3 regions of the Bacillus sp. NPDC094064 genome follow, and region 3 is predicted to be linked to each of the others. Evidence: riboswitches for the same ligand, from Rfam matches in the RefSeq annotation. Region 3 holds a riboswitch; each other region holds the start of a gene.
The links. Region 3 has a riboswitch for S-adenosylmethionine ahead of ACQKNI_RS24810 (peptide ABC transporter substrate-binding protein). Riboswitches for the same ligand answer to the same signal wherever they lie in the genome.
Positions count from the first base shown of each region.

Region 1 (3,285 bases), on a different contig from region 3:
TATTTCGGCTCATTATCAAAAAGGAAAATCAGTACTTGTGTTAGCTCATAGTAATGCGGCTGTTGACGTATTAATGAGTGAAGTAACGAAGCAAATTGAGAAGAAAAAGAAATGGACGCCTGGCGAAATCGTTCGTTACGGTTATAGTCAACATGAGCATATACGAAATCATGAAACGTTACTCGCGTCGAAGTTAGTTGAAACGACGAACGGGTCATGGGGAGAAGAAAGGCTCTATTTGGAAGAAACACGCCAAGAGCTTCGTGAAAAGATTTTATCGTATAAGGCAACGTCCTCTGATAAGAAACGTATGCAGGAGATTGAAAGCGATCTTCGAAAACAACGAGCGAAAATTAAAGAAGTAGAAAAAGAATACATTGAAAATGCACAAGTAATCGGTGCAACTTTATCGAAATGTGCCATTGATTCACTTATTTATGAGCGTACATTTGATTTAGTTGTCGTAGATGAAGTGAGTATGGCGTTCGTTCCGCAAATTGCATTGGCTGCTTCACTTGGAAAACGTATCGTCGTTTGTGGTGACTTTTTACAGTTACCTCCGATTGCGATGGCAAACCATGAACTCGTTCGAAAATGGCTCGGCGAAGATATGTTTTACCATGCCGGGATTGTTGATTCTGTAAATAAATCAGAAGCACATCCGAACCTTTTCATGCTGCAGGAACAAAGACGTATGCATGCGGATATATCGAAGTTTACAAACTCATTTATTTATAAAAATAGAGTATACGATCATCCGTCTGTTTCAGAGCGTAAAGAACTTGCGCAATTGCAGCCGTTCGCAAATGAGGCGAGTGTTTTATTTGATACGAGTTTAATGGGAGCATTTTCGTTAAAAGACGCGGCTTCTGGTTCTCGTTTTAACATTATGTCTGGTTTAGTAGCGATGCAAATGATGTTAATCGGACTGTTAGACGGTGTTCAATCGATTGGTGTTGTTACACCTTACAGGGCACAATCCCGCTTTTTATCAACGTGTATTCGGGAAATGTTGCAAAAAACGAAGTATCATCACATACCAGTACTAGCGGCAACGGTTCATAAGTTTCAAGGGTCTGAAAGAGATATGATGATATTTGATACGGTTGATAGTTATCCGCAAGAACGTCCTGGTGTGTTGTTCTTTGATCATAAAAACCATCGCCTTGTCAATGTAGCAGTAACGAGAGCGAGAGGAAAGTTCATTCAATTATCAGATTGCCACTACATGCGTAAAAACCTTTCGAGAAAACAAGCGTTATCACAATTAACAGCGCATATAGAACGTCACGGTGATGTGTATGATCGCACGACATCAAGACAATTGTGGGAGCGAAAAATTTCGAAACGATTACGCTGGTTTATGGAAATGAATCTTGAAGAGTCGAAAGGGTTATTAAAAGATATTTTAGCCGCAAAACGAAAAATTATTATTTCACTTCCGAGTACAAGACAAGTGGATAAACGAGTATGGCAAGCGTTAATGCGTACAACTGCGCAAATAACGGTCTATAGTGATGGGCCAATTCCATTAAAGAATGTAAAGTTACAAAGACAAAACAAAGCGTTCCCGTTTATCGTAATCGATGATGAAATCTTTTGGGCAGGGGCACCACTCACATCTCAAATGATGTTTGAAGGTAGTACGGAATTTCCGTATGTATGTGCAAGATTGCAAGCACCGGAAACGATTGGTGTATTAAAAGGATTTTTAGATATTCGGTAAATTCGGATAGGAATTCCTTGACTTTTGCCTGGAATAAATTTAGAATGAAAATAATTTAATATAATTTTATGAAAATTCTTATCACGAGAGGTGGAGGGACTGGCCCTATGATACCTCGGCAGCGGATTCTTTATGAATACTGTGCCAATTCCAGCAAGGTAACTTGAAAGATAAGAAAGAAGCTCATTTTGACTGTATATGCAGAAGCCTCTTTCTATCTTTTAGAAAGAGGCTTTTTTATGTGAAAATAAAAGGAGGAAGAAAAATGGGAGCGACTGGAGTCACGTCACAAAGAAAAACAATTGAAGAGAGTATAGAAAGAAATAAGGAAAAGTACATACAAACAAGTCATAATATTCATGCGAATCCGGAGATTGGTAATCAAGAGTTTTACGCATCAAGAACGTTAAGTTTATTGCTAGGAAGTGCAGGATTTCAATTGCAGCACAATATAGCTGGACATGAAACGGGATTTATCGCGCGAAAAAGTTCAGGAAAACAAGGACCAGTTATCGCATTTTTAGCTGAGTATGATGCTCTGCCAGGACTCGGTCATGCGTGTGGTCACAATTTAATTGGTACCATTAGTGTTGCAGCCGCAATCGCATTATCAGAAACGCTTGAAGAAATTGGCGGAGAAGTTGTTGTGTTTGGGACACCAGCAGAAGAAGGCGGGCCAAACGGTAGTGCGAAAGCAAGTTATGTAAAGGCAGGTTTATTTAAAAACATTGATGCGGCACTTATGATTCATCCGAGCGGAAAAACAGCGACAACGAGTCCATCATTAGCAGTCGATCCACTTGATTTTCATTTTTACGGAAAAACAGCTCACGCCGCAGCTTCACCAGAAGAAGGAATTAACGCGTTAGATGCGGTGATTCAGCTGTATAACAGTATTAACGCACTTCGCCAACAACTTCCGTCAGATGTGAGAATTCATGGCGTCATTACAGAGGGCGGAAAAGCACCTAACATTATTCCTGACTACGCCGCAGCAAGGTTCTTCATCCGCGCAGCAACGAGAAAAAGATGTGCGGAAGTAACAGAAAAAGTAAGGAATATCGCACAGGGAGCAGCGTTAGCAACAGGCGCAAAAGTAAAAATTCATCAATTCCAAAATGAAATTGATGAACTACTCGTAACAAAAACATTTAACGACGTCGTAGCCGAAGAACTTGAACTACAAGGTGAAGATGTAAATCGTAAAGAAAGAGTGGGCATTGGTTCAACAGACGCAGGAAACGTAAGCCAAGTCGTACCGACCATTCATCCGTACATTAAAATCGGCCCAGATGACTTAATTGCACATACGAATGAATTTAGAGAAGCTGCACGTTCAGAACTAGGAGATAAAGCATTAATTACATCGGCAAAAGCATTAGCGAATACCGCTTATCGATTAATTACAGAAGAAGGGTTGTTAGAGAAGGTGAAGGAGGAGTTTAGGGAGGCGCAGAGGAATCAGGGGTAGAAGGTTAAAGGGAGTGGGTTTGACCACTCTCTTTTTGTTTTTTTTGTATAACTCAAGCTTATAAACTCTCATTATTAAGAGGTCCATG
Region 1 covers NZ_JBNNUI010000001.1:303,297-306,581, forward strand. The annotation lists gene ACQKNI_RS01660 (AAA domain-containing protein) at 1-1,726, shown strand, start outside; SAM riboswitch class I at 1,802-1,903, shown strand; gene ACQKNI_RS01665 (M20 family metallopeptidase) at 1,992-3,197, shown strand.
Region 1: another riboswitch for S-adenosylmethionine. It lies ahead of ACQKNI_RS01665 (M20 family metallopeptidase); the one in region 3 lies ahead of ACQKNI_RS24810 (peptide ABC transporter substrate-binding protein).

Region 2 (3,285 bases), on a different contig from region 3:
TTTTCCAATTCTTTAAGATTTTAAAAGACGAGCTGATCTTAGCGTATTCTACAGCAAGTTCAGAAACAGTTTTACCGAAAATTATGGAGAAAATGGAAAAATTCGGTTGCCCGAAAGCGATTACATCTTTCGTTATTCCGACAGGTTATTCATTTAACTTAGATGGATCAACTTTATATCAAGCAATTGCAGCAATCTTCTTAGCGCAAATGTACAATATTGATTTATCCATTACGGAACAAATTACATTATTACTTGTATTAATGGTTACTTCAAAAGGTATCGCGGGTGTACCGGGCGTATCATTCGTTGTATTATTAGCGACACTTGGTACAGTAGGTATTCCAGCTGAAGGTTTAGCATTCATCGCTGGTATTGACCGTATTTTAGATATGGCTCGTACAGCGGTTAACGTTGTAGGTAACTCTTTAGCAGCTGTAGTTATGTCTAAGTGGGAAGGTCAATATGACGCTGAAAAAGGACAAGCTTATTTAAAAGAGATATCTGAAAAGGGTCAAGCGGCTTAATTATAATATGAAAAAGCTCTCACATAATATGTGAGAGCTTTTCTATATATAGAAGAGGAGCGGACGTAATGAAACGAAAATATGGTGACGGTTCTTCGTGGAAGCGGCTAATAGAGAAAAATTATATAGTCAAGCAAGTTAAAGCAGGTATGTTAGGGATATTAGATATAAAAAAAGTGAGAGAGCCTAGTTATAAAGAATACAATGGTAAAGAGCTTTGTATTGCAGATGACGGGTATACATGGATGCAATATTTTATAAGCGGGAAAAACTTTGCTATTACAGCTATGTTAGACGATCAACAAAAATTAGTGCAATATTATATTGACGTAGCGAAGGAATATGAAATAGACGAACGTGGTTTACCTTATTTTGATGATTTATATTTAGATGTAGTATTGTTACCAAATGGTGAAATATATGTATTGGATGAAGATGAGTTAGAGGATGCTTATAAAAATGACGATGTTACAAAGGAAGAATATGAGTTAGCTTGGCATACAACAAAATGGATAATAGATACAATAAAAAAGAGTGAATTTTATTGGATTTCAATATTGGAAGAAGAAATAAAAAAGTTAAAATGATTATTGCATTCAAATTTTTGTATAATTACCAAAAAAATCTATACAAAAAATAATTGACTTTTGTTTTGTAAGCAAGTAAAGTTAGGGAAGAAATTATTATTAAAAAATAAATATGAAACCTTCTTATAAAGAGAGGCGGAGGGACTGGCCCTACGATGCCTCGGCAGCGGACTCGATTTCAGAGTGCTGTGCCAAATCCAGCAAGCATGTGCTTGAAAGATGAGAAGAGTGTTTCTTATAGATGTATAAGACCTCTTCTCATTGGAAGAGGTCTTTTGTTATTCATTAGAAAAAGGTTGAAACTAGGGAGAGATGGTACTTTGAAAGAAACGAGAGGAAATGGTTTGGCTTTATTACCGCTTGGGATATTTTTGGCGCTATTTATTGGTTCTGGAATTATTACAGGTGATTTCTATAAATTGCCGATACTTGTAGCAATTTCAATTGCTGTAGGAGTCGCTTTAGCGATGAATCGTAAAGAAAGCTTTAATGTAAAAGTGGAACGATTTGCTAAAGGTGCAGGGAACCCAGATATTATGATTATGGTTCTGATTTTTGTACTTGCAGGAGCGTTTTCTGAAACAGCAAAAGGGATGGGCGGCGTTGATTCTACAGTTAACTTAGCGTTATCAATTTTACCGCAAGGATTTATCGTAGCTGGAATTTTTGTTATAGGGGCATTTATTTCATTAGCGATGGGTACTTCAATGGGAACAATTGCTGCGTTAGCACCAATTGCTGTAGGTATTAGTGGGCAAACTGATATCTCAATTGCACTTACGATGGCTACGGTTGTTGGTGGAGCGATGTTTGGTGATAATTTATCATTTATTTCAGATACAACAATCGCAGCTGTACGTTCACAAGGAACAGAAATGAAAGATAAGTTTAAAACGAACTTTTTAATTGTATTACCAGCCGCTATCATTACAATTGTACTATTAGTAATGATTACTTTAGGTAATGATACAGACATTAAAGCTCATAGCTTTGACTGGATAAAGATTTTACCGTATGCAGGAGTACTTATTACAGCGCTACTTGGCTGGAATGTACTTATTGTGTTAACTGGTGGAACTGTATTATCCGGCGTTATTGGTCTTTTAGATGGCAGTTACACGTTAGAGAGTTTCTTTAAAAGTGTAACGACTGGAATAGGCGGTATGATGGAGTTAGTATTACTTGCTATTTTAATTGGTGGTATGGTCGAACTGATTCAATATAATGGTGGCATTCAATATTTAATGAATCTTTTAACACGTAATATTCGTTCGAAAAAAGGAGCAGAGTTTGGTATTGCTGGCTTAGTGAGTATGACGAATATGTGTACAGCGAATAATACGATTTCTATTATCTTTACAGGTCCGCTTGCGAAAAACATTGCAGATCAATATGAAATTGATCCTCGTAAATCAGCGAGTGTACTAGATCTTTTCTCATGTTGTGTGCAAGGGTTAATTCCGTATGGTGCGCAAATGTTAACGGCAGCAGGATTTGCGGCTTTATCTCCGATTGAATTGTTACCATATGCGTTTTATCCAATCTTAGTTGGAGTATGTGGAATCATTTCTATATTAATCGGTTTCCCGAGGTTTTCTAAAGTGGCGGGAAAGAAAGAGTATCATAAAACAGCATAATTAAAAATGAAGTTTATTAATAGTAACGAAAGCCGTACAGGGAATATTCTCTGTACGGCTTTTTATGTGTAATAAAAAAGTAAATCAGTCTATCCCGCCATATGTTTTTACGAAAGGCTGAATGCAACTCGGTCTTAAGTCTGAGTCGAAAACGGTTCTTAAGCTCGTTATGGAAAGATGAAAAAATAGTTAAGATAAGAGTATCAAATCGAAGGGAGGCAAGCACAAGATGAAACAATTTCTAGCGTTTATCGCGGCCGGTATTTTGGCTCTAATTGCTCTTGGTAGTCTTGCTGGTATTGTAGGATTCGCAATCGGAGCAGGAGTAGTGTACTGGAGCTACAAATCATTTGTGCGAGCACAATCATTTTTTGGAAAGTTAGCTTGGGGTATTGTCGGTTTAATCGGCTTGTCAATTGCCCTATCACATTCACCAGCATTAATCGGTATCGCTGCTTTAGTAGTTTTATACTATGGATACCGTGAGTGGAAAAAAGAAAAAAATGTAGTTGTTGACGCTGCTTCAGAAAGTTC
Region 2 covers NZ_JBNNUI010000002.1:250,007-253,291, forward strand. The annotation lists gene gltP (glutamate/aspartate:proton symporter GltP) at 1-527, shown strand, start outside; gene ACQKNI_RS05895 (DUF402 domain-containing protein) at 596-1,114, shown strand; SAM riboswitch class I at 1,235-1,340, shown strand; gene ACQKNI_RS05900 (Na+/H+ antiporter NhaC family protein) at 1,435-2,751, shown strand; gene ACQKNI_RS05905 (flagellar basal body rod protein) at 2,981-3,285, shown strand, end outside.
Region 2: another riboswitch for S-adenosylmethionine. It lies ahead of ACQKNI_RS05900 (Na+/H+ antiporter NhaC family protein); the one in region 3 lies ahead of ACQKNI_RS24810 (peptide ABC transporter substrate-binding protein).

Region 3 (3,285 bases):
TGCAAAACACCTTGTCATTCAAATGATTTCTGGCTCTGCTTCTATGCTTGAACAAACACAAGATCCAGCTAACCTCCGCGAACAAGTAACAACACCAGGTGGTTCCACAGCTGAAGGGCTCAAAACTTTATATGAATATAATTTTTCGGAGGCAATCCAACAAGCAGTTGAAGCAACAAATAAAAAAGCTAGGGGGAAATAATATGAGTTTAACAAGTTTAAAAGACTATACAACACTTCATAATGGTGTGAAAATGCCTTGGTTCGGTTTAGGCGTTTTTAAAGTAGAAGATGGTTCAGAAGTAATTGATTCTGTAAAAGCAGCTATTAAAAATGGATACCGCAGCATCGATACTGCAGCAATCTATCAAAACGAAGAAGGCGTTGGACAAGCGATTCGTGAATCAGGTGTTTCACGTGAAGAATTATTCATTACATCAAAAGTGTGGAATAGCGATCAAGGCTATGAAACAACACTTCAAGCATTTGAAACTACATTAGAAAAATTAGGTCTAGAATATTTAGATTTATATTTAGTACATTGGCCTGTAAAAGGGAAATATACTGAATCATGGAAAGCATTAGAAAAGCTTTATAAAGATGGCCGTGTTCGCGCTATCGGTGTGAGTAATTTCCACATTCATCATTTGCAAGATGTATTTGAAATCGCTGAAATTAAACCAATGGTCAACCAAGTAGAATACCACCCACGTTTAGCTCAAGAAGAATTACACACTTTCTGTAAAGAACATAACATCCAGCTTGAAGCTTGGTCACCATTAATGCAAGGACAACTACTGGATAACCCAACATTACAAGAAATTGCGACAAAATATAATAAATCAACTGCACAAATTATTTTACGTTGGGATTTACAAAATGAAGTTGTAACAATTCCTAAATCAATTAAAGAACATCGCATTATTGAAAATGCAAATATATTCGATTTTGAATTAAGTACTGATGATATGAAAGCAATTCAAGCTTTAAATGAAAATCATCGCGTTGGTCCAGATCCAGATAACTTTAACTTCTAGTAGAAAAACCACTGCCATATGCAGTGGTTTTTCTGTTAAAGAAAACTGAAAATTTAAACTATATTTCATTAGGTTGACACTTTATTATCCGAGGTGTAAGATTTTGAATTATCAAAGAAACACAAAAATTAATAAAATTTATTCGTTTACTCATTGTATCAAGAGAGGTGGAGGGACTGGCCCTTTGAAACCTCGGCAGCAGGTTCATTTTGAATACTGTGCCACTTCCTGCAAGCTTTATGCTTGAAAGATAGAATGAGGGACTTCGTTTATATACGGGTGCATAACTTGTACGTAAAAATCCCTCTTTCTCGATCTGAAAAGAGGGATTTTTTGTTTTTCATTTCCCTCATCATCATCCAAACTTATTAATTATTTAGGAGGAAAATCAAATGAAAAAGAAGTTTGTACCCGGTATTGCATCAGTTGTAGGAGTAAGTATTTTATTAACTGGTTGCGGTAGTTATAAAAACGAAGCAAGCGGAGCAAATGCAAAAGACGAGGCACCTAGTAAACAAGTTTTAAACTTATCTTCCCCTACTGAAATACGAACAATGGATACAGCTCGTGCTACAGATACTGATTCTGGCCAAGTAATGAGAAACGTATTTGAAGGTTTGTATAATCTTGGTGAAGGTAATAAACCTGTTCCTGGTGTTGCAAAATCTCATGAAGTAAGTGGCGATAAAACGAAATACACATTCCATTTACGAGATTCAAAATGGTCAAACGGCACTCCTGTTACCGCGAAAGATTTTGTCTTCGCTTGGCAAAGAGCTGTCGATCCAACAACAGCCTCTGAATATGCATTTCTATTCTTTGATATTAAAAACGCAACAAAAATTAACAACAAAGAACTTCCAGCCGAACAACTTGGTGTAAAAGCAATTGATGACCATACGTTTGAGGTAGAATTAGAGCGTCCTGTTCCGTATTTTATTAGCTTAACAGCGTTCCCAACATTTCTACCAATTAACGAGGAATTCTTTAAAGCACAAGGTGATAAGTACGCTTTAGAAGATAATACACTCTTGTACAACGGAGCTTTTACACTAAGCGATTGGAAGCACGAACAAAGCTTTAAATTCAAGAAAAACTCTACCTATTGGGATAAAGATAATGTCAAACTGGAAGAAATCAATTTTAATGTCGTAAAAGAAAAATCAACAGAAGTGAACTTATTTGAGTCCAAACAATTAGACCGTATCAAACTAACATCTGATTTCGTGGATAAATATAAAAAGGATGCTAACTTCAAAGAACGTCCGAACGTAGGCGTACAATTTTTACGTATGAATCAACAAAACAAAGTGCTACAAAACGTTTCTGCACGCCAAGCAATTGATCAAACTATTGATAGAAAATCCTTTGTAAATACATTATTAAATGATGGCTCTACACCAACCTTTGGTCTCGTACCAAAAAACTTTGCAAAAGGACCTGACGGAACAGACTTCCGCGTTGCAAACGGCGATTTAACAAAGGTTGATACAAAATCGGCACAAGAATTATGGAAAAAGGCAAAACAAGAACTTGGATCTGAAAAAATAACGTTAGAATTATTAACAAGTGATGGTGACCTTGAGAAGAAAACTGGTGAGTTCCTAAAAGGACAGCTTGAAAAGAATTTAGATGGATTAACAGTAAATATAAAACCGCAACCGCGTAAGCAACAAGTTTCACTTTTATTAAAAGGTGACTACGAAATTGGAATTGACGGTTGGAGCCCTGACTTTGCGGACCCAATTACATTCCTTGAACTATTTACAACGAACAACCCTTATAACTTAGATCACTACTCTAATAAAGAATTCGATGACACAATTGAAAAAGTAAAAACGACTTTAGCTGGTGATGAAAAAGCACGCTTTGATGCATTACTAGCATCCGAAAAAATATTATTTAAAGACTCTGTTATCGCTCCTCTTTACCAAAAAGGTGAATCTTATTTAGAACGTTCTTATGTGAAAGGAATTGTGCAAGTAGACTTTGCAGGTCAATTAAACTTCAAATGGGCAAAAATCGAAAAATAAAGTGAAACTTTAATCAGTGGGGGTTTTGTTCATCACCCACTGATTATTAGTTGAATCAATCGGGCTTTTACGGGCAGTTGATCCCCCACCTAACGTCTTTGCTTTCGCTGAATTTTGAGGTGAGGGGCTTACTATCCATTAATGCGGGATAAATTGCAACTTTAACCAGCGTTATTCCACCATACTAATTATTTTTGCGTAAAATGCATTAAAAG
Region 3 covers NZ_JBNNUI010000015.1:50,734-54,018, forward strand. The annotation lists gene proC (pyrroline-5-carboxylate reductase) at 1-202, shown strand, start outside; gene ACQKNI_RS24805 (aldo/keto reductase) at 204-1,037, shown strand; SAM riboswitch class I at 1,190-1,294, shown strand; gene ACQKNI_RS24810 (peptide ABC transporter substrate-binding protein) at 1,430-3,070, shown strand.